DNA from 3 places in the Ruegeria sp. BB5 genome. Region 1 is predicted to be linked to each of the others. Evidence: riboswitches for the same ligand, from Rfam matches in the RefSeq annotation. Region 1 holds a riboswitch; each other region holds the start of a gene.
The links. A riboswitch is a leader RNA that binds a small molecule or an ion and turns the genes downstream of it on or off. The one in region 1 is predicted to bind cobalamin.

Region 1 (6,788 bases):
TGACTAACCCCCCGGGTCTTCTGATTTCGGCCCCATCGTCGGGTACTGGTAAAACAACGGTCATGCTGGGCCTGTTGCGGGCCTTGGCCGAGGATGGGATGACCGTGCAACCGTTCAAAAGCGGCCCGGACTATATCGACCCTGCCTTTCATAAGGCTGCTGCCGGGCGCTCCTCGTTCAATTTGGACAGTTGGGCTATGGGTGACCCCTTACTGAGTGCGATTTCGGCGCAGGCTGAGGGTGCGGATATCGTGGTCGCCGAGGGATCAATGGGGCTGTTTGACGGCGTGGCCAAGCCGGGCGAGCTGGGGCACGGGTCCAGCGCCGAAACCGCCCAGCGCATGGGCTGGCCTGTGGTGCTGGTGCTGGATGTGGGCGGTCAGGCGCAATCAGCGGCGGCAACTGCACTGGGGTTTCGGATGTACAACCCCGATCTGCCCTTTGCCGGTGTGATCCTGAACCGTTGCGCAAGCCCCCGGCACGAGCGTCTGACGCGTCTGGGTATGGAGCGCGCCGGTCTGCCGGTTCTGGGCGTTTTGCCCCGGCGCGGTGATCTGACCCTGCCGGAACGCCATCTGGGCCTGATACAGGCGGTCGAGCATCCTGATCTGGAAAGCGCAATTGTCGGCTATGCCGCGTTTCTGCGCGAACATGTGGATCTTGAGGCGATTAAGGTGGCGGCCTCCTCAGGCCCCAATGGGCCATCGTCAGCCGCGCTGCCGCGCCCTCCGGCGCAACGGATTGCGCTGGCCCGCGATGCCGCGTTTTCCTTTACCTATCCGCATTTGCTGGAAGGCTGGCGCGCGGCGGGTGCAGAAATTCTGCCGTTTTCACCTCTGGCGAACGAGGCACCTGCTGCCGATGCCGATCTGGTCTGGCTGCCCGGTGGCTATCCGGAATTGCATGCAGGCACACTGGCTGCCGCCGACACGTTCCAGACCGGACTGCGCAAACACGCTGAATCCAAACCCGTGCATGGGGAATGCGGTGGATACATGGCGCTGGGACAGGCCTTAATCGACAAAGACGGCGAGCGACATCAGATGGCAGGCCTGCTGGGGCTGGTGACCTCGTATGAAAAGCGCAAGTTCAATCTGGGGTATCGGCGCGCAGAATTGCTGGCCCCGATGCCCGGTTTTGCAGCCGACACGGCTCTGCGGGGGCATGAATTCCATTATTCTTCGATCGTAGAACAGCCGGACGCACCGCTGGCGCGGGTGTTTGATGCTGAAGGTGCTGAAGGGCCGCAAACAGGTTCGGTGCGCGGGAACGTCACCGGTACGTTCTTTCACCTGATCGCCGAGGCCTCGGCATGAGCGGTTTCGTATCCTTCATAGGTTCCGGCCCCGGCGATCCTGAGCTTTTGACCCTGAAGGCGGTCGACCGGATGCAAAAAGCAGATGCGGTGCTGTTTGATGACCTCAGCAGCGGCCCGATCCTAAGTCATGCGCATGACGATGCAGATCTGGTGGGCGTGGGCAAACGGGCCGGGCGACCCTCACCCAAGCAGGATCACGTGAGCCGCCTGTTGGTGGATTACGCCAAGACCGGTGCTCGCGTAGTGCGATTGAAATCCGGTGATGGCGGGCTGTTTGGCCGGCTGGAGGAAGAACTGGTTGCCCTGCGTGCGGCCGGGATCGAATACGAAATCATCCCTGGTATCCCTTCGGCGGTTGCGGCGGCGGCAGCAGCAGGAATACCCCTGACACGACGCCTGACTGCGCGGCGGGTGCAATTTGTCACTGGCCACGATGTCAGTGGCAAACTGCCCGAAGATCTGAACCTGCCCGCGCTGGCCGATCCGGATGCAACGACTGTGGTGTTCATGGGCAAACGGACCTTTCCCCTGTTGGTAAATGCACTGCATGAGCATGGCCTGCCGCTGGAAACACCAGCCCTGATAGCCGAATCCGTATCGACTCCCGACCAGAGCCTGCACCGTGCAACAATTGGCGCGCTGTCGCAAAAGCTGGAGGCCGAGATCGGCACAGCCCCGGCGCTGATCCTGTATGGCCCGTTGGCAGAGTTCGACGATGTTTGAATTGTCTCTGATCGGAATTGGCACTGGCAACCCGGATCACGTGACCTTGCAAGGAGCAAATGCCATCCGCGATGCAGACCTGATCCTGATCCCGCACAAGGGTGAGAACAAGGCTGATCTGGCCGGGTTGCGCGAAGAGATCATTGCAGCTGTGACTGGCACTCCGACGCAGATCGCCTATTTCAACATTCCCAAGCGCCGGGCTGATAATGGCTATCTACGTGGGGTCGACGAATGGCATGATGCCATTGCCCTGCGCTGGCACGAGGCGATTGCTGCCCATCCAGATGCGCGACAAGTGGCGCTGCTGATCTGGGGCGACCCGTCGCTTTATGACAGCTCGCTGCGAATCGCGTCGCGGCTGGACCCTCAGCCCTCGACACGGGTGATCCCTGGCATCACCGCGCTGCAGGCATTGACGGCCGCCCACGCCATTCCGATCAATGATCTGGGCGCGCCTTTTGTTGTGACCACCGGACGGCGGATCAGGGATGAAGGCTGGCCGGCAAATGCCTCGAAAGTAGCGGTAATGCTGGATGGCGAGTGTTCGTTTCAATCCCTGGACATGGCCGATTATGACATCTGGTGGGGTGCCTATGTCGGCATGAAAGAGGAAATCCTGATCAAAGGCGCTTTGACCGATGTGGCGCAGGAGATTCTGGACACCCGCGCCAAGGCACGTGCCGATCATGGCTGGATCATGGATATCTATTTGCTGAAAAAGCGCGTGATCTGACCTAAAAGGTCGCAAATGACGATTGCACCAGCGGCACCATAGAGGCTAAATGAACGCGTCTGGTCCTGCCGGAGACATCCGGATGCTAAGAGGGAATGTGGTGCGACTGCCATGGCAGCCAAATCCACAGCCGCCCCCGCGACTGTAAGCGGAGAGCCCCTGTTCAACCAGCCACTCCTGTTCTCAGGGGGAAGGCGAACAGAGGCATCGACCCGCAAGCCAGGAGACCTGCCAGGCGACAATTGAAACACCGGCCGTCGGGTGCGGCGGCAAAGGAGATTAAAAGATGGCAACACAAACGCAAACAGCATCCGCCTCGCGCGCCGGTATCCTTCCGGTCATGTTCGCGGTGGTTCTGGGTCTGGGTATCATCACCCTGACCGGTCACGTACAGGCCGCGGCGCTGCATGACGCAGCACACGACGTGCGCCACGCGACCGGCTTCCCCTGCCACTAAGACCATGTTCAGTCGTATACTGACCAGCGCGTTGTTCGCTGGTGCTGCAGCGGGGCTGATAGCCGCCTTGCTGCAGTTGGTCTTTGTGCAACCTGTTTTGCTGCACGCAGAGCTGTACGAATCCGGTGAGCTGGTGCATTTCGGAGCCGAAGCCGTTTCGGCGCATCCCGAATTGCCGGGCATGTTCTCGGAACTGACCCGTGACGCGCTGAGCGTCATCTTCACCATGCTGACCTATACCGGTTACGCGCTGCTGATGGTTGCCCTGATGTCCGTGGCCGAAGGCCAGGGCCACACGATTGATGGCCGTACCGGCGTGCTTTGGGGTCTGGCTGGGTTCATCGCCTTTCATCTGGCGCCTGGCTTTACCCTGGCACCAGAGGTGCCTGGTGTAGCGGCGGCTGACGTCTATGCCCGACAGGTCTGGTGGTTTGCCACGGTTGGTGCTGCGCTTGTTGCGCTGTGGTTGATTGCGTTTGGCGGCAACCTGATCAGCTATGTGATCGCAGCAGCCCTGTTGCTGGCACCCCATCTGATCGGAGCGCCCGAACCGGATGTGTTCACCGGCCCCGTCCCGACCGAGATCGGCGCTCTGTTCGCCGCTCGCGCCTTTGGCATCGGTCTGGTGGCCTGGGTTCTGGTCGGTGCCTTTGCCGGGTATTTCTGGCAAAGCGAAGGCAAACGCGTCGAAGCAGCGGCCTGATCCTCTCATATAATTACGCGCCGGGTTCTGCCCGGCGCGTTTCTTTTTGCCCTAAAGGAAAGAAAAATGGCACGCTCACTTGCCCTTTTTGCAATCGGCCTTGTGTTCGGTGGTGGTGCTGGTTTTGTGCTGGCGGCCGCCAATGGCGTCACGTTTGACGGCCACGATCATGGCGATCCGTCCCATCACGGCGGCGCGCATGCCGAAGCGATGGCCCATGACCATTCGACCACGGTAAACCTGCCCGCAGGGGCGGACGCGCCCAGCGTTGCAATCGCGCTGACCCAGGACCCGATGGCCGGGTGGAACCTGCACGTCATGCCGCAGAATTTCCGGTTTGCCCCGGAAAACGCGTCAACAGCCGACGTAGACGGCGAAGGCCACGCGCATGTTTACGTCAATGGCGAGAAACTAGCCCGGCTCTACGGCAACTGGATACACATCCCCGACCTTCCGAAGGGAGAGGTCGAGGTTTCGGTTTCGCTGAACGCAAACAGCCACAGCGCACTGACGGTCGACAACGTACCGGTCAGCGCTGCCGTGACCGTTCAGGTCGATTAAAGCGCCGGTATCCGCGCGCGCAAACACATCCGAAGTCGCCCGCAGGGTCGGGCGTCTTCGATCCAACCTGCGGGACTGTCCAAATAGGCTTTGCAGGTCGCGACGATGTCTTCGGCATCGGTAACGATATCGACCCCCGAAAACACGTAAGACGCCCGTCCTGCGGCCTGCAATGCCAATGCGGTCGGCTCAGCGCAGCCACTGAAACAGGCGTGATCCGAGATGACGACCCGACCATTCAGCCCTGCACGCACCAGCGCGTCATCCACGGCCTGCCTCTCGGCCACTCGGTCACGCGTTCCCGCACAACTGCTGCAAATCAATAGGCGTATCGGGTCCACGTGTGGCCTCGTGTTTGATGGTTTGCATGTTTCTGCGGCTTTCTGGACGTCGGCGCAATCCTGAATACGTACGGAAATGTGCGTGCGCGGAACTCGGATTTCTGGCATCACTCAGACAGTCACATTGAACGAGGCACCGTCATGCGCACGCTTTTGGGTTTGCTCTGTCTTCTCGCCCTGCCTGTCCGGGCCGAGGAACCATTGTCGGGTTGGGCAGTGTATCCAACCGTCAAAAGCTATGAAGAACTGGTCGCGGATACGAAGGCTGCGGTGAAGGAAAACGGGTTGATCGTGGTCACGCAGGCTGGTCCGACCAAGGCGGCTGCAGCCCGTGGCATCACTATACCCGGCAATCTGGTGATCGGTGCCTTCAACAACGACTATGCCGTGCGCGTTCTGGAAACCTCTGTCAGTGCAATGATCGAAGCGCCGATTCGCTTTTACGTGACTGAGAACGACGACGGCACCGCCACCCTGTCCTACAAAACGCCCAGCTTTGTCTTTGCCCCCTATGTGTACGAGGGCGGAGAGCCTTTGCGCGATATTGCCCAAGAACTTGACACAAAGTTTCAGTCAGTGGCGGAATCCGCAGCCAAATAGTCACACTGACGTGAACCTGCTTGCGTCTGGCTACGTCCTCCGCAATCTGCTGAGCAACGAAAACTTCGGAGCATAACGAATGCAGGACCTCTCCCCCCGCGCGGCTGACCTTTTGGCCCAAAGACTATACGAGGCCGGATGCCGCCACGCTTTTGGCATGCCAGGCGGAGAGGTTCTGACGCTGGTGGATGCTCTGGAACAGGCTGGGATCACCTTTCACCTAACCAAACACGAAAACGCTGCCGGCTTCATGGCCGAGGCGGTTCACCACCGTGATGGCGCGCCTGCTATTCTGGTGGCCACTCTGGGCCCCGGCGCGATGAACGGGATCAACGTTGTGGCCAACGCGCTGCAGGACCGGGTGCCGATGATTGTTCTGACCGGCTGCGTCGATGCGGATGAGGCGCTGACCTACACCCATCAGGTGATGGATCACGCGCAGGTTTACCGCTCAATCACCAAGGGGACATTTACACTGACGGCGCAGGGCGCAGATGTGGTCGCAGACAAGGCGGTATCACTAGCCAACCAGCCCCGCCCCGGTCCGGTTCATATTGACGTGCCGATCTCGGTTGCGGATATGCGCGTATCCGGGAGCAAACGCCGCCGTCTGGTCAAACCCGCTGCGGTCGCGCCCGAAGGAAACTGTGTTGAGAAAGCCCGCCGCTGGGTGACCGAGGCCGAACGCCCCATCGCGATCTTGGGTCTGGACGTTCTTTATGACGACTCGCGCAATGTGGTTCAGGCGTTTCTGGAACATTTCAACATCCCCTTCGTGACCACCTACAAAGCTAAGGGCGTCGTGCCCGAGGATCATCCTTTGTGCCTGGGCGGCGCAGGTTTGTCGCCCTTGGCCGACAAGCATCTGGTGCCGTTGGTCAAACAATCCGATCTGGTGTTGTGTCTGGGGTATGACCCGATCGAAATGCGCCCTGGCTGGCGCGAGATCTGGGACCCCGAGGAAAAGCGCGTCATCGATATCTCGGCCGTCGTCAACGATCATTACATGCATCAAGCCGGGTTGAATCTGGTCGCCCACACGGGCGCCACGCTAGAAGCCATCGCCAAGGGGAACCCCGCCCGCGCGACGTGGCCGGGTGGTGAACCCGCGCAGGTTAAGGCCGCGCTGGCGCAGGCCTTCCCCGCGGATGATGACTGGGGCCCGGCGGCCGTGATCGCCGAATCCCGCGCCGCCCTGCCCGCTGATACGCTGGCCACCGCCGACAGCGGCGCGCATCGCATCCTGCTGAGCCAGATGTGGGAGTGCCACGAAGAACGCGGGCTGATCCAATCCTCGGCCCTGTGTACCATGGGCTGCGCCGTACCGATGGCCATTGGCCTGAAACTGG
Region 2 (6,788 bases), on a different contig from region 1:
CGATGCGTTTCGTGCCAGCCAATAACGGCCTTGGCGGCCGCAGCCAATTCCGCATCGCGGGCAGACAGTCGGGTCATGATCCGGCGCAACTCAGCAAAGACATGGCCTGTTGGCAGGTCCGGGTGCTGCTGTTCCGACGGGTCGATAAAGGCACCGACCTGCGACATGTCCAGCCCCTCGGGGGACCAGCCCGAGATATCCAGCGCAAAAACCGGATCACCGTCTGAAAGTCCCAGAAATACAGGTTCTTCAATACTACCGCCCGGGCCGTTTTGTACCAGTCCGTGGGTCATGGGAATCAACCCCAGGCGGTCCAGTGCTTCCCCCTGAACCAGCGGCTTACCACGCCACAGCAACAGGCAGGTCGCTTGCGGATGCGCGCGCACCTGCGCCAAATGGTCTGCATTCCCTCGAATATGCGCCGCGCGATCAAGGCCCGAGCTGCCAAATGTCACCAGTTCCGCGTGTTTCATAGGATTTCCCTTGGGTCGTCGGCACAGGGCTGCCACGGCTGCCCTTTTGTTGCAATGCCAATGTTGCAATGCCAATTCGCACCACCCGAAAACTTGAAGTCGTCAATTGACTAAAAACACGCTATGCAAGTTGCATTTATTATACTTTTTGGAGAAAATGATTAACATATAACCGCCAGAAGTAGAAATTTGACACATCCCCTTCTCCCGTCCCGCGCACCACTGAAGATACGGGTTCTGGCAACATCCGATCTGCATATGAATCTATGCGGCTTCGATTATTATTCGGACACCCCCGACCCCTCAATCGGCTTTACCCGCACCGCCAGCCTGATCCGCGCAGCCAGGTCCGAGGCCGAAGCGCAGGGTGCTCTGGTGGTTCTGTGCGACAACGGAGATTCACTGCAAGGCACGCCACTGGGGGAATGGGCGGTTCAATCCGAAAATGCACCGCACATCCTGATGCAAGCATTTTCCGAGCTGGGTTATGACGCAATCGGGCTCGGAAATCATGATTTCGACTTTGGACTGGAAACGCTGGGCCGTGTGATTGCAGATGCTGCGTGCCCGGTGGTTTGCAGCAATGCACACCGACAAGACGCCCCCTCCTGCTGGCAAGATCATGCGATTTTGAATCGAGAAAAAAAATTTGATGATCAACATGTTGCGCTGAAAATTGGTGCGTTCTCAGTCCTGCCACCGCAGACAGCCAAATGGGAAGCACACCTGCTACAAGGCAAGGTCGTCATCGAAGATATCCTGACCTGCGCCGCACAAAAAGTGACGAATCTGAAAGCGCAGGGTTGCGATTTGATCCTTGCGTTGGCGCATACAGGGATAGGGTCGGCCGAACCGGAAACGGGTTTGGAAAATGCCGTCATCCCGCTGGCCGGTATCGAAGGAATTGATGCGCTGATTGCCGGGCATTCACATCTGACACTGCCCGGAAACGCACATGACGGGATTGAGCACGTCGATGCAAATCGGGGTCTGGTTCACGGAAAGCCGGTGGTCATGCCCGGTGCGTCCGGGTCATTTCTGGGGGTGATCGACCTGACATTGGACAGGGCGGGAAATGGCCATTGGACCGTTCAGGATCATCGCGTCAGTCTGCGGTCGATATGCCCAACCAAACCCGACGGCTCACCCAAGCCTATCCAGGAAGACCCTGTTTTGGCGCGCCTTTTCGCCCGGGGCCATTCGGAAACCCGGCGGCGCACGGCGCAACCCGTTGGCCAGACCGATCAGCATTTGCACAGCTATTTCAGTTTTTGCGCCCCGGACAGAGGTTTGGTTCTGACCGCCGCGGCCCAGGCAGCAGCCCTGCGGCCCTATCTGCTGGACACGTCATTTGCGGATTTTCCTGTTCTGTCCGCGACCGCGCCTTCAAAGTTCGGGGGGCGTGCCGGCCCCCGGTTTTTCACCGACGTCCCGCCCGGCCAGATATGCCTGCGCCATGTCAACGACATGTATGCGTTTCCCAATGAGCTGCAGGCGGTAGTTGTCACCGGAGAGCAGATCAGCGACTGGCTTGAGATGTCTGCAGGCGTGTTCAACCAGATTACGCCGGGACATCAGACCACATTGGTCGACATCAACAGGGCGGGGCATAATTTTGATATTATACAGGGGCTTACTTATCAATTTGATCTCTCTCAACCGGCTCGGTTCGACGCTGGCGGTCACTTGATCGACCCCGTCAACCGGCGCATTCGCAACATTCGCTTTGACGGCCAACCGATGGCCGCCGATCAACGGTTCGTCGTCGCACTGAACAATTACCGTGCCAATGGCGGGGGTCACTTTCCCTTTGTTGATCAGGCCGAGCCCATCGCGCTGCCGAACCTGCCTGTTCAGCGCGTCTTGCAGGACTATCTGTCCGGCGCACTGCCGCAAGATCCCTTGCAATATGCGTCCTATCCTTTTGGCTTTGCCTCGATGCAGGGCGCGACTGCGCTATTAAGAACCGGTCCGAAGGCACAAACTCACATTGCCGAGCTTGAAGAATATGACCCCCACGTCGTCGGAGAAGACGATGAGGGCTTTTTGCTGATCCGTTTGACGCTCTGACGGGTTGTGTTTCCTGCGCCCGTTGCCTATATCAGACCCCGAGAGGTTGGCGCGGGCGAGCGCCTCGCCAACCTGGTCAGGTCCGGAAGGAAGCAGCCACAACGAGCCCCGCTTGGGTCGATGTCCAACCTCTCACTTAAACTCCCGACATTGAATTGTTGCGAACAGGCCTAGGCAATCAACCGTGGCCAGACAGCCGAATTGCGCCGGGCAAAGGCACCGATATGGCCAACCTCGGACAGTCCGAACTCGGCCGGAGACAACAAATGGCGGCGTGCGTTGGGCCCGTACAGATCAGCCAGCCGCCAGACCGCGTTCTTTGGCACCAGATCGTCATCCTCAAAGCTGAACAGATCCACTGGTGTGTCTGACTGTGCCCAGCGGGCCTCGGGCAAGGACACGCCGATTTCGGGCAGGTAGTTGCGCGGCGCAGTACACCAGCGGCGCCACTGCCAATAGACACTGGCAGGCAGGTTCGATCCGAATCCCAGTGCCTTGCCCGGCAGGTAACCCAGCGCTTTTACGGCCAGGGGCGCGTGTCCGTACCAAAACAGCAAAGCCAACGCCCGATAAGGCCAGGGATGGTCCGACACAGTCACCGGCCCGGCGCAGACGCAGATCATGCGGTCGATCTGATCAATATCGGGCTGAATCGGCCCCAGCATACCGCCGACGGAATGGCCGATGCTCCAGTGCTGCGCGTCGGGGTATCGCCTGCGCATCTCGGCCCGAGCCGCAGGCATGTCGATCAGCGCCCAATCCGCCATCGTGGCCTGAGCTGACTTCAATGGCCTGCTCTGCGAATGACCGAAATCGCTGTAATCATAGGTCAGACAGGCAATGCCATGTTCCGCAGCCAACCAGCGTGCGAAGTGCTGATAATAGTCGCGCGGCACTCCGGTGGCGCTGTGGATCACCACTGCGATCCCAGGTTCGGCCACCGGCAGGTACAGCCGAGCCGACAGTTGGGTCGAACCAGAAGGAAACTGAAAATCCTCGGTTAAAACAGCTTGTGCGGTATCCAGCATGGCGCCCTCAATCTGAACCGATTAGTTCACCACCCCAAACGGCATCTTTTGCCACCCTAAGTCAATCCTGTTTCCGCATGACCACGCGTCCACTTTGCCCCACCAAAAGGCGGCTTGACTCAGGTCACCCCTACCCGCTAGCGATTGGGTGATGGTTCTCGTCCCCGGTCCCCGGGGCGGGATGAAAAGGGAACACGGTGCGGTTCTGCCCGGAATACCGGAACGAACCAAGGCCGCGACTGCCCCCGCAACTGTAAGCGGTGAGCAATGCCGAAACACCACTGGCCGCAAGGCTGGGAAGGTCGGCAACGCAACGACCCGCAAGTCAGGAGACCTGCCATCGAACAAGAAACCGAAACTCGGGCGGGGTGTCCGGGCAGGTCGTCAGCACGCTGTCACACCTGATCCATGCCCCCGTTCCACGCGCGGAGGGCGCAATATGATCTGGAAGACAAAGACGAACCAGTATTCCGCAACCGTTTGCCAACGCACCGGAAAAACCTGTCCGGCGCTGGCACAGATGGCGCGCGCGATCGTGCAGGCGATGGACGCGGCCGTTCCTGCGACGACGTTTGATTTTGAGTTCGACGGCAGCACTGAGCTGGCCTATTGCACGCAAGGATGCAGCGCACGGTTTCGCGCTCAAAAAGACCTGATCCGGGTCTTTTGTGGAACAAGCGAGGATGCGCCCCTCGAGTCGCTGGATGCTTACGCAGATATGATGTTCGGCCCGGATGTGACCATGCGCCCCGCAGGCATGCTAACCACCCCCCCCTGCGCCATGCTTGAGGTCACAGCGATCCCGCCCAACCCGGTGGCACAGGCAGAGCGGCAGGTGGCGCTCTGATCTAGCCGCGCGTCCGCCCAAGGGCTGCCCATTCCATCTGGCCGTCGGTCTCGACGGCGCAGGACCGCACCGCCCGCAAACGGGCCAACGCTGTCTCGGGGTCTTCGCCATGCTCGACCATAAGGCGCAGCACGATCATCCCGGACCGGCCACAGCCGCCCCGGCAATGCACCAGCACCCGCCCCCCGCAGGACAGGATATCAGTCGCCGCAGGGCTGACACTGCCCCACGCCGCGTCAACCTCAGGAGGCGGCGTACCGAAATCCGCAACCGGCAGATGCACCCATGCGATATTGAGTGCGTGCAGGTCTTCGCCAAGCCCACTTGCGCCCTCTTGCAGTATTTCGACCTCGGTGGTCATCGAGATCACAAGATCCGGCTGCCAGTCGCGGATCATTCCCAAGTCCCGCGTATACCCGCCACCGCGCCCCGGAAGGGGCGACAAGGCAACGGTGCCGTTTCCAATCTGAACTGAATGAAGTGCGAACTGGCTCACTACGGACCCTCCCTGATACTCGCTTCTAAGGCGTGCAAATTGTGCTGCAAACCGAAATTCACCCAAGCCTGCTGTGGACGCGGGCGGCGGGGGTCTCTACGCTGCATCGGAACCCGAATCCGACAGAGCAGATATGAACGACACGCCCAGCCCCGCCTATCAGGTTCTTGCCCGCAAATACCGCCCGGAAACTTTTGCCGATCTCGTCGGTCAGGATGCCATGGTGCGCACGCTGAAAAACGCGTTCGAGGCCGACCGCATCGCGCAGGCCTTCATCATGACCGGCATTCGCGGTACCGGCAAAACCACCACGGCCCGGATCATCGCCAAGGGCATGAACTGCATCGGCCCCGATGGCGAGGGTAAGCCGACCACGGAACCCTGCGGCCAATGCGAGCATTGCGTGGCCATTATGGAAGGCCGCCACGTCGATGTGATGGAGATGGACGCCGCCAGCCGCACCGGTGTGAACGATATTCGCGAGATCATCGACAGCGTCCGCTATCGCGCCGCCAGTGCGCGCTACAAAATCTATATCATCGACGAGGTCCACATGCTGTCGACCAGCGCGTTCAACGCGCTGCTCAAGACGCTTGAAGAACCGCCCGAGCATGTGAAGTTCATCTTCGCCACCACCGAGATTCGTAAAGTGCCAGTGACGGTTCTGTCGCGCTGCCAACGGTTCGACCTGCGTCGGATCGAACCCGAGGACATGATCAGCCTGCTCGGCAAGATTGCGGCGGCGGAAAACGCTCAGATCGCGGATGACGCGCTGGCGCTGATCACCCGTGCAGCCGAGGGTTCGGCGCGGGACGCGACCTCGCTGCTGGATCAGGCGATCTCGCACGGTGCTGGTGAAACCAGCGCCGATCAGGTCCGCGCGATGCTGGGCCTGGCTGATCGCGGTCGGGTACTGGACCTGATGGACATGATCCTGCGCGGGGACGCTGCAGGCGCACTGACCGAGTTGGGTGGGCAATATGCCGAAGGAGCCGATCCGCTGGCCGTGCTACGCGATCTGGCCGAGATCACCCATTGGGTCTCTGTGGTTAAAATCACGCCAGACGCAGCCAATGATCCCACCGTTTCGCCGGACGAGCGCGCGCGTGGTCAACAAATGGCCGAGGCCCTGCCGATGCGCGTCCTGACCCGGATGTGGCAGATGTTGCTTAAAGCGCTCGAAGAGGTCTCGGCGGCCCCAAATGCCATGATGGCAGCTGAAATGGCAGTGATCCGGCTGACCCATGTGGCAGACCTGCCCAGCCCGGAAGAGTTGATCAAACGTCTGCAAGACACGCCCCCACCGCCAAATGGCGGACCCGGTGGCGGGATACCGGCGCCATCGCATGCCGCGGTTCAGACGCAAGTGCCGGTGTCATCTTCTTATTCAGCTCCCGCCCATGGTGGGGGCAGCGGCGCTCCCAGCGCGGCGTTGGCGCAGGATGTACAAGCCGCCCTGGCACGTTATCCGACCTTCGATCATGTGGTCGAACTGATCCGCGCAAACCGGGACGGCGTGCTTCTGGATGAGGTCAAGCGGTCTTTGCGGCTTGCAGCCTATCAACCCGGGCGTATCGAATTCCAACCGACCCAGCGTGCCTCGGCCCAGTTGGCGCAACGTCTGGGAACCGCCCTGCAGCGATGGACCGGTAACCGCTGGGCCGTCACTGTCGTCAACGAAGGCGGTGGCGAGACGATCTATGAAAAGGAAAACGCGGCTGAGGAAGCATTGAAGGCAGAAGCCCGCGAACACCCGCTGGTGCAGGCGGTTCTGGCCCAGTTCCCGAAGGCGCGGATCAAAAGCATCGAAACGCCAGAGCAACGCGCAGCCAAGGTCGAAACCGAAGCCCTGCCCGAGGTCGAAGACGAATGGG
Region 3 (6,788 bases), on a different contig from region 1:
GATCAAATAGAATTCTCTGATGTGGTGATCCTGAACAAGGTTGATGATGCGGGGTCAGAAAAAGTTGATGCGGCCCGCAAGATCATCCGCAGTCTGAATGCAGATGCCGAGATCATCGAGACCAACCATTCGGAAGTTGCCGCAGAAAAGATCCTGGACACCGGCTTGTTTGACTTCGTGCAAGCCTATGAACACCCGATGTGGGCAAAGGAACTGTACGGCTTTGCCGACCACGTGCCTGAGACTGAGGAATACGGGGTTGCGTCATACGTTTACCGGGCGCGACTTCCGTTCGTTCCCGAACGCATTTTGGACGTTCTCAACGGTGATCTGCCAGGGGTGATCCGGGCCAAAGGCCACTTTTGGGTTTCGACACGCCCCGACTGGGTGGCTGAATTTTCACTCGCCGGCGCATTGTCCAGCGTCAAACCACTCGGCACCTGGTGGGCATCAGTTCCCGAAGAGCGACGCCCCGCACATGACAGCGCCCGCGCCTATATGCAGGCCCACTGGCAAGAGCCGTGGGGCGACCGCCGTCAAGAGATCGTTTTCATCGGTGCCGGGATCGACTGGCAAAGTTTGAAGGCACGATTGGACAATTGCCTTATTCCAGCAGTTTCGGCGGCAGGGCCCGACAATTTGCCGGAACTGCCGGACCCCTTCCCGATTTGGCGCCGGGCAGAGGATGCAGCATGAACTTCGTTAGAAAGCCCGTGAAAGACAACGTCACCGGTGTGAGCTTCGCAGATGATCCGGCGGCACTCCGCACTTTTGCACAGCCAAACTGTGCCGCTTTGATTTGGCGCCGGCGAACCCCGCCGGATATGCAAAGCTGGCTTGACCAACTTGATCCCAAGTCTTTGCCAAGTGGGCGAGTCATTCTTCCACCAAGCGCCGTTAAGACGACCGTGGGGCAACTCTGCGATATCTCCGGTATGCCTAACGGGACTGAAAGAGCGTGGCTTCAGGATGATATCACTTCTCTGGCCGACATGTTCTGCGAGCTGATGAACGCCAACTTCCTGCGGCTGCGGCTGGATGTTGTCACCACCAATGCTTGCCGTAAATTTCATACCGATGCTGTCACCGCCCGGTTGGTCTGCACCTATCGTGGCACTGGAACACAATACGGCACCTCGACTGATGGAAACGATCCCGCGCTTGTGTTTACCGTTCAGACCGGCGCTCCGATCCTGCTACGGGGAACACTCTGGCCCGAGCGACCATCGTCAGGGATGGTGCATCGCTCGCCTCCAATCGAAGGTACCAGTGAATCCCGTCTCGTCTTGGTTTTGGACCCAGTGGAAAATCCGGAAACCGAAGCATGAGACGTAACCTCGGGCAATGCAGCTTGCGCCGCAAGCATCGATCAACCGATCCGATGGATGTGTTTGACGGCCTTCCAGCCCCGTTGCGACAGTGGTTGTCAGAAGCGGCATTGCCATGGTCACCGGTATCCGCGCGCCGCATCTGGTCAAAATCGCGGGCCAAGGGGCTTTCATCAGAAGAAACGCTCGTGTCACTCAGCCAGGCCGAAGCCCGAACGCTCGCGCGTGACCGGCAATCGACTGTTTTCAAATTAAATTCTCAAACATGAAGGAAAAAATGCCACCTCTAACACAGTATGCTGTCGCGACCCATGCGGCACTGGGTGTCGCACTTACAGCGAAAACGCATGCGGCAGACTTCGAAACCCTGAGCGTTTGAGTTCCGATCGAAAAGTTGTTGTTTCAAATCGTGATTGACATGGCCCCCAGTCTAAGACAAGCAAGGGCCAGATGGTTCCCGATGGTACGCCCAAGGGATGAAAAGGGAATACGGTGCGGTTCGCCACTTTGGCGCCAAATCCGTGACTGCCCCCGCAACTGTAAGCGGTGAGCGACGCCAAAATCCACTGGTCATTGGGCCGGGAAGGATGGCCAAGCATCGACCCGCAAGTCAGGAGACCTGCCATCACATGTTCAACCAACCCGGGGCGGGGCGTCCTGGAAGGAGGCTTTGATGGCACGTCTGAAACGTGTGTACATGATCGGCACCTTCTGTCCGCGCTTGGCTTTAAGCGGAGCGGACTATGCCGGAAACACCTGACCATTTCCTTCTGATCTGCTCGACCTGTACCGGCGCATTGCCTGTTGATGTCATGCGCAATGCGTTGACCGGCAGGTTGCCAACCGGGTTCGCAGTGCGCACCGTTACCTGCATGGCGGGCTGCGCGCGACCAACAGCCGTCGGATTTCAGGCTGTCGGCAAAGCACACTACCTGTTCGGCGATATTGAAACTGCCGAAGATTTCGACGCGCTGGCGGAATTCGCACATCAGTACCGCAACGTCGCAGACGGTTGGACCAACGCGACGGACCGGCCGCAACCACTATTTACAAAAACCCTTTCTCGTTTGCCTCGGATTCAATTGGGGGAGCCATCATGACGACCTCATCTTTTCTGGTTGCGCGTGATCTCGAATACTATGCGCTCAATGGTGACGTTCTTCTGCAAGGTGTCTCGTTTGAATTGGCCGAGGGCGCGATACTGGCAATTGCCGGTCCAAATGGGGCGGGAAAAACCACGCTTTTGAACCTTCTGTGCGGGGCGGCTGAGATTGTATTGGGCAATGTATTGGTCAAGGAACGCAGCCTGAAAAATATGCCCGCAATGGAACGCGCCCGCATGATCGCTGTTGTGGGCCAGCAAGAACAACCGGATGGCAGGCTGTTGTTGCGGGACTATGTTGCCATGGGCCAGATTCCGATCTGGGCCGACCGTTCGGCGGATGAACATGCCAGAGAACTTAACAGAATCCTTGAGCTGACCGACCTTGGCGCGCTGGCAGACAAGCGCATGGCGGTACTGTCCGGGGGCGAACGTCAACGCGCGCATATCGCCCGGGCACTGGCACAGAACCCATCGTTGTTGTTCCTGGATGAGCCAACCAACCATCTCGATCCAGATGCCAAGGGTCGGATGCTGTCTCTGATCGCCGAACTCGGCATCACGGTTGTGATGATTGTCCATGATCTTGTCATGATCCCGGAATTCGCCACCCACGTGGCCCTGATGAAATCAACGCGGCTGACGGGATTTGGCCCCGTGGCCGAAGTGCTGACCCCCCAGCGGGTCCGCGATACTTTTGGCGTTGAATACCTGTGTTTTCACCACGAAGGCCGCGTGATTCCAGCGCTGGATATCCGAAAATCCACAATCTCAACCTAAACCAAGGAACATTCCCCAATGAAACACATCTGGTCCGTGGCGCTGGTCACAGCCATGGCAGGCGGCGCGTCCGCCCACGAGGTCACCGTCGACAACTGCGGAGCGCCGCTGGTGTTCGAAGCCCAGCCCGAGCGTCTGGTTGTGCATGACATGAACATGACCGATATGGCCTTCGCGTTGGGCCTGCAGAACAAGATCGTCGGTCTGACCGGCATCACCGGCTGGTACAAAACCAGCCCGGAATTCGACACCCTGCGCGGCGACATCCCCGAACTGGCACCGAAATACCCAACGGTCGAAAACCTTGTTGCCGTGGAACCCGACCTGTTCTTTGCTGGCTGGTATTACGGCATGAAGCCGGGCGGAGATGTGACCCCGGATACGCTGGAGCCCTTTGGTATCAAGACCATGATCCTGACCGAAAGCTGTGTGCATCTGGACAAGGATCGCCCCGAAGCCAGCATGGACCTGCTGTTCAATGACGTCCTGCGCCTGGGTCAGGTCATGCACGTTGAAGACAAGGCCGAGGCGCTGGTCACGGGCTGGAAAGACGAACTCTCAGTGATCGAAGCGCAGACTGCCGACCTGGCGAAACCCCGCGTTTTCTTGCTGGACGGCCCGGCGGACGCGCCATTCACCGCAGGTAAGTTCGCCATCCCCGATGCTATGATTGCTGCCGCGGGTGGTGAAAACGTGACCCACGACATGGAAACAAGCTGGGGTCGAACCTCGTGGGAGGCGGTCGCCGCCGCAAACCCGGAATTCCTTGTGCTGCTTGATTATCAGACAGGCAATGGCGCTGCGGACACGTTCAAGTTTCTACAGGAACATCCAGTGATGTCACAGACCGAAGCCGTGAAAAACGAGCGCTGGATCGGTCTGCGGTACGAGGAATTGACCCCCGGACCGGCAAATATCGAAGCGATTTCGAAAATGGCCCAGGCCATGCATCCAGGCCTCAACTGATATGGGCCGACTGGGCCTGACACTTGTGCTGGGGGCGGCCGTATTGGCCGCCCTCTTACTGATGTCCACCATCTATGGCACCACATCCATCCCTGTCGCGGACACGGTCACGGCGATCTTGCTGGGAACGGGCCTGAGCGAAGGAGAGATGTCACCGCTGCACCGGATCGTCTTTGATCTGCGCCTGCCGCGCGCCTTGTTCGCGGCCGTGATCGGGGCTGGTTTGGGCATTGTCGGTGTGGTTTTGCAAACCACGACGCGCAACGACTTGGCCGACCCGTTTTTGTTTGGCCTGTCCTCGGGCGCGGCGGCAGGTGCCGTGTTCGTCATCACAGTGACCGGGGATATTCTGGGCTTTTGGACCTTACCTCTGGCCGCGTTCTGCGGAGGACTTGTAGCGTCGGGTATCGTGCTGGCGCTGGTTCACGGGTTGCGCACCAGCGCACCCGAGAAACTGATATTGGCCGGTTTGGCCGTGTCCTTCTTGTTCTCTGCCATCACCAACTATTTGATCTTCGCCGGCGACAGCCGCGCCGCGCATTCGGTGATCTTCTGGATGCTGGGCGGTCTGGGCCTAGCCCGGTGGGAGACGTTCCCGCTGGTCTGCGCCGGATTGTTGCTTATTCTGGCCTACGCGCTCTATCGCGCCCGCTGGCTAGACGCATTGCTGACCGGAGACCTGACAGCTGCAACGCTGGGCGTGCCGGTGCAGGGGCTGCGGTTCAGCATGTTCTTTGTCGCGGCCCTTGCAACAGCTGTGTTCGTCTCGGTGGCAGGCGTGATCGGTTTCGTCGGCCTGATGGTCCCTCATATCGCCCGTGGGATCGCAGGGCCGTTGCACCGGCATCTATTACCCACCGCAGCGATTGTCGGGGCGGCCTTGCTGACAGGTTCAGATATTCTCAGCCGCCTTTTGCTGGCTCCGCAAGAACTGCCCGTTGGGATCGTTACCACCTCGATTGGTTCCGTTTTCGTGTTCCTGCTTCTGTTCAGAACATCGAGAAGCCAGAGATAGCTTTTTAAGGCCGCCGACCAACCGACCCGGGCAAGATTAAAGCTTTTGCCCGGCCTGCTGAGGGATGCGCATTTTTCCACCAACAATCCAATTTGTTTCAATGACCTCACAGATACGGAAAATTCTGTCTCGCGCTTGTCAGCGGGTGTGATCCAAATCGCGCGCAGGCTTACTAGTTCACTCGGATCGGCGCCTTTAAGTGTTGTGAACGCTGCATGAGGTTACCTCATGGCAAAGCAGGTCAGTGAAACAACTACGGGAGCCGGCTTCGACATGAATATGGCAGAGTTTTCCGGAGCAGCATTTCAATTGCTCGAAATACTTACGTACTCTTTTGTCCTTTGCGTCGGTCTGGCAGCGCTTTGGGTTGTGGTTTTATATGTTCGCGACCGGACGCAAACCGAAAGCACGCTGCGCCGCAACTACCCGGTCATTGCGCGGTTCCGTTACGGGTTCGAACATGTCGGTGAGTTTCTGCGGCAGTATTTCTTTGCACTGGACAGAGAGGAGATGCCGTTCAACCGGGCGGAACGATCCTGGGTTTACCGGGCGGCCAAGGATGTGGATTCCACTGTCGCCTTCGGATCAAGCCGGGATTTGAAGCCGTCGGGAACCGTGTTCTTCGCCAACTGTCCATTTCCAACGCTGGAGAAAGACGCCGAGGAACCCGCCGAGGTCGAAATCGGACCTTTTGCGCGTCATCCCTATAAGACCAGTTCGATTTTCAACATCTCGGGCATGAGTTATGGAGCCATCTCAATCCCGGCGGTGCGTGCCCTGTCTTTGGGTGCAAAAAAAGCGGGGATCTGGATGAACACGGGCGAAGGCGGGCTGTCGCCATATCATCTGGAAGGCGGCGCCGACATCGTCTTTCAGATCGGAACCGGCAAATTCGGCGTTCGTAAACCCGAAGGCGGGTTTGACGAGGACAAGCTGCGCGAGGTTGCGGCGCATGATGCCGTCAAGATGTTCGAGATCAAACTAAGTCAGGGGGCAAAACCCGGCAAAGGCGGTATTCTGCCCGGCGTCAAAGTCACCGAAGAGATTGCCGAAATCCGGGGGATCGAACCCGGGCAGGACGCGATCAGCCCGAACCGGCATCCTGATATCGACAGCGTTAACGATCTGCTGGACATGATCGCCTTTGTGCGGGAAGTTACTGGCAAGCCGGTGGGCTTCAAGGCGGTGATCGGCGCGCAAGGATTCTTTGAAGACCTCTGTGCTGCAATTCTGCGGCGCGGTGTTGAAAGCGCCCCGGATTTCGTGACCATCGACAGCGCCGATGGTGGAACAGGCGCAGCCCCCATGAGCCTGATCGACAATATGGGGATGCCGATACGCGAAAGCTTGCCTCTGGTCATTGATGTGCTGAAGGCGCATGGTCTGCGCGACCGGGTCAAGGTCTGCGCCAGCGGCAAGATGATCAACCCGTCCGAAGTGGCCTGGGCCTATTGCGCAGGGGCCGATTTTGTCAACTCGGCCCGCGGGTTCATGTTTGCCCTAGGCTGCATTCAGGCATTGCAGTGCAACAAAAACACCTGCCCAACGGGGATCACCACCCACAATCCCAAGCTGCAATTTGGGTTGGACCCGGCCA

Region 2: it holds a riboswitch for cobalamin, as region 1 does, so the genes downstream of both, ACR0DL_RS18290 (hypothetical protein) here and ACR0DL_RS07720 (CbtB domain-containing protein) in region 1, are expected to answer to the same signal.
Region 3: it holds a riboswitch for cobalamin, as region 1 does, so the genes downstream of both, ACR0DL_RS17555 (DUF1636 family protein) here and ACR0DL_RS07720 (CbtB domain-containing protein) in region 1, are expected to answer to the same signal.

Annotation. Positions count from the first base shown of each region.
Region 1 is NZ_JBQFUX010000001.1:1,544,812-1,551,599, forward strand. Features, by position in the region: gene ACR0DL_RS07705 (cobyrinic acid a,c-diamide synthase CobB) at 1-1,316, shown strand, start outside; gene cobM (precorrin-4 C(11)-methyltransferase) at 1-7, shown strand, start outside; gene cobA (uroporphyrinogen-III C-methyltransferase) at 1,313-2,041, shown strand; gene cobF (precorrin-6A synthase (deacetylating)) at 2,034-2,777, shown strand; cobalamin riboswitch at 2,821-3,027, shown strand; gene ACR0DL_RS07720 (CbtB domain-containing protein) at 3,064-3,234, shown strand; gene ACR0DL_RS07725 (CbtA family protein) at 3,239-3,937, shown strand; gene ACR0DL_RS07730 (hypothetical protein) at 4,004-4,498, shown strand; gene ACR0DL_RS07735 (DUF1636 family protein) at 4,495-4,839, opposite strand; gene ACR0DL_RS07740 (DUF302 domain-containing protein) at 4,981-5,439, shown strand; gene ACR0DL_RS07745 (thiamine pyrophosphate-binding protein) at 5,519-6,788, shown strand, end outside.
Region 2 is NZ_JBQFUX010000010.1:48,156-54,943, forward strand. Features, by position in the region: gene nudC (NAD(+) diphosphatase) at 1-473, opposite strand, end outside; gene ACR0DL_RS18275 (bifunctional 2',3'-cyclic-nucleotide 2'-phosphodiesterase/3'-nucleotidase) at 663-2,543, shown strand; RNA gene ffs (signal recognition particle sRNA small type) at 2,583-2,681, shown strand; gene ACR0DL_RS18285 (alpha/beta hydrolase family protein) at 2,714-3,571, opposite strand; cobalamin riboswitch at 3,707-3,927, shown strand; gene ACR0DL_RS18290 (hypothetical protein) at 4,011-4,418, shown strand; gene ACR0DL_RS18295 (protein-tyrosine phosphatase family protein) at 4,420-4,914, opposite strand; gene ACR0DL_RS18300 (DNA polymerase III subunit gamma/tau) at 5,048-6,788, shown strand, end outside.
Region 3 is NZ_JBQFUX010000009.1:67,470-74,257, forward strand. Features, by position in the region: gene ACR0DL_RS17540 (GTP-binding protein) at 1-696, shown strand, start outside; gene ACR0DL_RS17545 (DUF1826 domain-containing protein) at 693-1,328, shown strand; gene ACR0DL_RS17550 (DUF6525 family protein) at 1,325-1,597, shown strand; cobalamin riboswitch at 1,763-1,969, shown strand; gene ACR0DL_RS17555 (DUF1636 family protein) at 2,072-2,428, shown strand; gene ACR0DL_RS17560 (ABC transporter ATP-binding protein) at 2,425-3,210, shown strand; gene ACR0DL_RS17565 (ABC transporter substrate-binding protein) at 3,229-4,176, shown strand; gene ACR0DL_RS17570 (FecCD family ABC transporter permease) at 4,178-5,191, shown strand; gene ACR0DL_RS17575 (FMN-binding glutamate synthase family protein) at 5,471-6,788, shown strand, end outside.